DNA from 2 places in the Clostridium nitrophenolicum genome. Region 1 is predicted to be linked to the other one. Evidence: predicted binding sites of a transcription regulator. Region 1 holds the regulator's gene; the other holds the start of a gene.
The links. The regulator CtsR, encoded in region 1, represses protease genes until heat stress. The targets are predictions, from matches to a motif close to AAGGTCAANNAAGGTCAAAT.
Positions count from the first base shown of each region.

Region 1 (3,434 bases):
TAGAAGAAGACCCTACATTTAAGGTATCAAGAGACTTAGAGAATGCAGAGTCAATAGTTTCGGGATTAGGAGAAACACACCTAGATGTAATTGCATGTAAATTGAAAAGTAAGTTTGGGGCAGATGTAGTACTTCAAACACCAAAGGTACCTTATAGAGAAACAATTAAAAAGGTTGCTGATGTTCAAGGTAAGCATAAAAAGCAATCAGGTGGACATGGTCAATATGGAGACGTAAAAATTAAGTTTGAACCTAGACAGGATGGAGAAGATGAATTACAATTTGTTGATCAGGTAGTTGGTGGTGTTGTTCCAAGACAATACATTCCAGCAGTTGAAAAAGGTCTAAAAGAATGCATACAGCGTGGTGTTTTAGCTGGATACCCTGTAATAAGATTAAAAGCTACACTACATGATGGATCGTATCATCCTGTTGACTCATCGGAAATGGCATTTAAGGTTGCTGCATCTTTAGCTTATAAGAAAGGATTGATGGAAGCCCAACCTATACTTTTAGAGCCAGTTATGCATGTAGAAGTATTGGTTCCAGAGTATTATATGGGAGATATAATTGGCGACATAAATAAAAAAAGAGGAAGAGTTTTGGGAATGGAACCATTTGAAGATAATCAAAAAATAATAGCAGAGATTCCTCAAGGAGAAATGTTTAAGTATGCTACAGATCTAAGATCAATGACTCAGGCAAGAGGAAGTTTTACAATGAAATTTGAAAGGTATGAAGAAGTTCCGGCTGCAGAGATAAATAAGATAATAGATGAAGCTAAAAAAATAAAAGCTAAGGTAGAAGAATAGAAAATAATAAGGAGAGCTCCAATATAGGTATTGGAGCTCTTATTCTGTATAATTTAATGGCTCATTAGAAAAAATAAGATTATTAGTTTGCTTGTAGTAAGTTTAGCAAGGGAGAGGTTTTATGTCAGAATACCAAATGAACATAAACGGTAAGATAAGTTTAGCAGATTATAGTAGCATTTATGATTATATTGCTATAGTTGATAAAGATGATAATCTTACAATAAGTATTGAGAATAATGCGGAAAATATTAATATAGTAAAGCAAATGCTGGAAAATAATAATTTTACCGTTGATTTAGATTGCAATAGGCATAATGGAAGATATTATATCAAAGCGTCCAAAACTAATTAAACAGATAGCTGTCTTAAAAAGTAAAAATTGAGACAGTTATTTGTTTAGTATTTATGTAGTAGTATAGTTATATATATAAATTAAAATAATATGAAGTTTATAAAGAATAATTTTAAAAACAGAAGTAATTTAAACGAATATAAAGAATAATTAGGATAAAATTAAAATTTAGGATAATACAGATATTGTATAAAGATAGTAATAGTATTAATATTAAATAAAGGTCAAAGAAAGACAAAGTCAGGATGGTGTTTTTATGGCTAGACTATCAGATGAGATTGAAGAGTTTATTAAAGCTATGTTAAATGAAAGTAGAGAAAGTCAGTTGCAAATTGTGCGAAATGAATTGGCTAATTACTTCAGTTGTGCTCCATCTCAAATTAATTATGTGTTAACCACTAGATTTACTACTAATAAAGGATACTATATTGAAAGTAAAAGAGGTGGTGGTGGCTGTATTATTATAAGACGATTAGAAGTAAGGAACGATGATTCCTTTATGGAGAGTATAAATGAGAAAATAGGAGATAGTATAACATATAATTCAGCATATCAGATAATAAATGGATTATTTGAAGCGCAAATAATAACTAAAACTGAGGCAGATATGCTAAGAGTTGTTTTAAATGACAGAACATTAATTGCTGCTAATGATAATAGAAATAGATTAAGAGCAGATATTTTGAAATCTGTAATTATGATAATTTTAAACAAGGAATAGATTGTTTTTAAATGTAAAATATATGTTATAATGGTTATTATATGAAATTTATGGCAACATAAAGAGGTGATAATATGATATGTGACTTATGTAAAAAAAATGAGGCTACTGTTCACATAACTAAAATATTGAATGGAGATAAAAAAGAACTAAATTTGTGTGAAAAATGTTCAAAGGAAAAAGGAGAATTAAATTTTTATAGTCCTATAGATATCTCTTCATCCTTTACCTTTCAAAATATATTGAGTGGGATAATGGAACATATAGGTAGCGTAGGAAAGGATGAAAAAAATTCATATATTTATTGTGAAAATTGTGGAACTAACTATAGTGAATTTAAGCAAAGAGGCTTAGCTGGATGTAGTGAATGTTATAAAAGCTTTAGTGAAACGATAAATCCTATTATAAAGAGAGTTCAGGGAAATATAGAACACACTGGAAAGATTCCTAAAAAGTTAGGTAAACATATGATTGAAAAGAAGAAACTATTGAAATTAAAAGAAGACCTCCAAAAGGCCATAACCGCAGAAGAATATGAAAAGGCTGCAGAAATAAGAGATTTGATTAGAAAGATACAAAATAATCAAAAGTAGGAGGTTAGATCAAGTATGAAAAATTGGATAAAGTATCAAGGAAAAAGAGATGATCTCGTATTAAGCAGTAGAATAAGACTTGCCAGGAATATTGACAAAATGCCTTTTCCACATAAGTTAAGTATAGAAAAAGGAAGAGAGATAGTACCGCTAGTTGAAGATGCTTTTTACAGATCAGTTCATATGAGGGAAGAATATGTAACTAATTATTTATGTGATAGAGATATAATTGCAAATCAAGTTTATTTAGAAAGGCATTTAATAAGTAAAAACTTGATTAATAATAGTGACAAAGCAGCTTTTATAATAGATAAAAATGAAACTGTAAGTGTTATGATAAATGAAGAAGATCATATAAGAATTCAATGTATTACATCTAGTTTGAATCTGGAAGAGGCATATGATTTAAGTAATAAAATTGATAATTTACTTGAAGAAAATCTGAGTTATGCCTTTGATGAAAAGCTTGGATATATAACATCATGTCCTACTAATATTGGAACAGGTCTTAGAGCATCTGTTATGATTCATCTTCCAACACTCTCCTTAAACAACAAAATGAACGGAGTTATAAATGCTGTGTCACAAGTTGGTATGACAGTAAGGGGATTATATGGTGAAGGTTCTAAGGCTTTTGGCAATATATATCAGATATCAAACCAAGTTACGTTAGGTCTTAGTGAAGAAGAAATTATAAGCAACTTAGAAGCAGTTGTAAAACAAATTATTAATGAAGAAAATCTTTTAAGAGAAGATCTAATTAAAAATTATAAATATGAAATAGAAGACAGAATTTATAGAGCTTTAGGTACGTTGAAGTCTGCAGTACTATTAAACTCAAATGAATGTATAAAACTTTTATCAGATGTAAGATTAGGCGTGGAAATGGGAATAATTAAAGATGTTGATAATGTTATATTAAACAATCTTCTTGTAGATACGCAAGCAGCATC
Region 1 is NZ_AP042469.1:5,420,273-5,423,706, reverse strand. It holds gene fusA (elongation factor G) at 1-812, shown strand, start outside; gene ACZ5N4_RS25730 (hypothetical protein) at 934-1,167, shown strand; gene ACZ5N4_RS25725 (CtsR family transcriptional regulator) at 1,424-1,888, shown strand; gene ACZ5N4_RS25720 (UvrB/UvrC motif-containing protein) at 1,963-2,481, shown strand; gene ACZ5N4_RS25715 (protein arginine kinase) at 2,497-3,434, shown strand, end outside.

Region 2 (3,434 bases), 1.8 Mb from region 1:
TTCTTAAAGTCTATAGTTTTTCCTTTGTTATCTGTAAGCCTTCCATCATCTAAAATTTGAAGGAATACATTAAACACATCTTCATGAGCCTTCTCAATTTCGTCAAATAAAATTACTGAATAAGGCTTTCTTCTAACCGCTTCTGTTAGCTGACCACCTTCTTCATAACCTACGTATCCTGGAGGAGCTCCTATAAGTCTTGATACTGAGTACTTTTCCATATACTCTGACATGTCTATTCTTATGATGTTTTCTTCACTATCAAAGAGATTTCTAGCTAAGGTCTTTGCAAGCTCTGTTTTACCTACTCCAGTTGGTCCTAAAAATATAAAGGAACCTATTGGTCTTTTTTCATCCTTCATCCCCGCTCTTGCTCTAATAACTGCATTTGATACACTTCTAACTGCCTCTTCTTGACCTATAACTCTCTTTTGTAAATCCTCCTCTAATCTTAATAGTTTTTCACGTTCTCCCTCTGCTAATTTAGACACAGGAATTCCAGTCCATTTAGCTACTACATCGGATATTTCATTTTCGGTTACCTCTTCTTTTAGCAGCGCTCCTTCATAATTTTCCTTCATAGACTCTTCTTTTTCCTTTATTTCTGCTTCAAGATTTGGAATAAGTCCATATCTTAATTCTGCCACCTTATTTAAGTCATATTCTCTTTCGTATTTTTCAATATTTCCTCTTGCTTCATCTAATTGAGCTTTTAAATTTCTTATTTCTAGGATATGACCTTTTTCTTTTTCGTACTTAGCAGTCATTTCATCATTTTTTCCCTTAAGCTCCGCAAGTTCTTTACTTAATATTTGAAGTCGTGCTTTTGATGCTTCATCCTTTTCCTTTGATAGAGCTTCTTTTTCAGTTTCTAATTGGAATAGCTTTCTTCTAACCATATCTAATTCCGTTGGAAGAGAATCTATTTCGCTTCTTATCATAGCGCCAGCTTCATCTATTAAATCAATAGCCTTATCTGGTAAAAATCTTCCTTGAATATATCTATCTGAAAGCTTTGCTGCTGCTACAATAGCAGAATCATGAATTCTAATACCATGATGTATTTCAAATCTTTCCTTTAAGCCTCTAAGTATAGAAATGGTGTCTTCTACAGTAGGCTCATCAACAGAAACCTTCTGGAATCTTCTCTCTAGGGCCTTATCCTTTTCAATATATTGTCTGTATTCATCAAAGGTGGTTGCACCTATACAATGAAGTTCTCCTCTTGCAAGTAAAGGCTTAATAAGGTTACCTGCATCCATGGCTCCATCAGTTTTTCCAGCTCCCACTATAGTATGAATTTCATCTATAAATAATATTATTTTTCCGCTTGAGCCTTGTACTTCCTTAAGTACAGCTTTTAATCTCTCTTCAAACTCTCCTCTGTATTTAGCACCAGCAATTAAAGCTCCCATATCTAAAGAAAATATTATCTTATCCTTTAACCCTTCTGGTACATCACCTCTTACAATTCTTTCAGCTAATCCCTCTACTATAGCAGTTTTACCTACACCAGGCTCTCCAATTAGTACTGGGTTGTTTTTGGTTCTTCTCGAAAGAATTCTAACAGTTCTTCTTATTTCTTCATCTCTTCCTATAACAGGATCTAACTTATGCTTTTTTGCTAATTCTACTAAATTTGTTCCATACTTAGCTAGTGCATCATAAGTTCCCTCAGGATCTTGCGTATCAACTCTTTGACTTCCCCTAACTTGCGATAATACCTTCATAAAATCTGATTTTTGTATATTGAATTTATTTAGTATGCTTCCAACCACACCTTTACTGTCTATATCCATAATAGCTATCATAACATGTTCTACGCTTATATAAGAGTCTTTAAACTTTTCAGCTATAGACTCCGCTTTAACTAAGACTTCTTCTATTCTTCTAGTTGCATAAACTCCTGAGCTTTGTGCACCCTCTCCTAAAACCTTAGGCATTTTATCTAATTGAAGATGTGTATCTTTCTTTAGCTCTTTTAAATTTATACCCATTTTTTCAAAAATATTAGGGACTAACCCGTCCTCTTGATTTAGCAAAGCTGAAAATAGATGAATTACATCCACTTGTTGATGATTATACTTAACTGCCGTTAGTTGAGCCTCATTTAAGCTTTGTTGTACTCTTATAGTCATTTTTTCTATATTCATGATTAATTTTCACCTCGACCTGTTATTATATTACTCTTTAATAAAAGAATAATACAAAAGTCAAAGAAAGTCAAAGTATATTTTTAAATTATCTATGAAATATTTAGCAAACTGTAACTAAATTGTAACAAAAGAGTTATATGATATATTCATACCAAATAATAAAGGAATGAATGTAAAATAAAATTATATAAAAGGAGAGTGTAAAGATGAACAGAAAAAAATTAATAAGTAAAATAATGACTGCAGTAATAGCTGGAGGTGTACTTCTATCAACAGGAGGTTATGTTTTTGCTAAAAGTAATGTAAGTGGAACAACTGGAGCACATAAAAAGACACAAGAAGCTAGAATGAATAAGAAAAATCCAACAGATAATATGAAGTCAAAGCTTGATAATCTAGTTACCGCTGGAACTATTACACAGGATCAAGAAACTAACATAATAAATGCTATGAAACAAGAACAAACTGACAGGAAAACTGAAATGGATAAAATAAAAAACATGACCGAAGCTGAACGTAAGACTTATTTTGAAAGCCAAAAAACTGCAGAAAAATCTGATTTCTTAAGTAAACTTGTAACTGCTGGAACTTTAACTCGAGATCAGGCTGATGCTGTACGAAATGCAATTCATCAAGGACCTGGTAGAAGAGAAGGTGAAGCTAATCCAGAGAGACTTAAAACTCAGCTTGATACCCTAGTTACAACTGGAACTATTACACAAACTGAAGAAAATAATATCCTAAAGTATTTAACAGATAAATATACTGAAAAAAAAGCTGAAATGGATAAGATTAAAAATATGACTGAAACTGAACGTAAATCTTATTTTGAAAGCAAAAAAAACACAGAGAAAACTGGCTTCTTAAGTGAACTTGTAACTGCAGGAATTATATCACAGGATAAAGCAGACGCTATTAAAGCCACTATGCCTGCTCCAAAAGACCATAGTATAAAAGCTAACTAGAAATTTGCTCAAAAAAGCTCAGAAATTAGATTCTGAGCTTTTAACATTATTTTATATCATACTTCTCCAATTTCCTATAGAAAGACATTCTAGGTATTTTTAATTTTTTAGCCGCTTTACTTTTGTTGTTATTGCACTCCGTCAGAGCATTTAAAACCATTTCTTTCTCCATATGCATCAAAAACGCATCTAATCCTAAGTCATTTACATCATATTTACTCTTAACTGCAGTTTTTAATATATATTCTGGAATATCTGCTTCTACTATATTAGCATCTTCAGCGTTAACGCAAATTCTATCAATTACGTTCTT
Region 2 is NZ_AP042469.1:3,662,804-3,666,237, forward strand. It holds gene clpB (ATP-dependent chaperone ClpB) at 1-2,153, opposite strand, end outside; gene ACZ5N4_RS17480 (hypothetical protein) at 2,363-3,121, shown strand; gene ACZ5N4_RS17485 (sigma-54 interaction domain-containing protein) at 3,168-3,434, opposite strand, start outside.
Region 2: the regulator CtsR is predicted to act here: its motif matches at 2,210-2,229, upstream of clpB (ATP-dependent chaperone ClpB).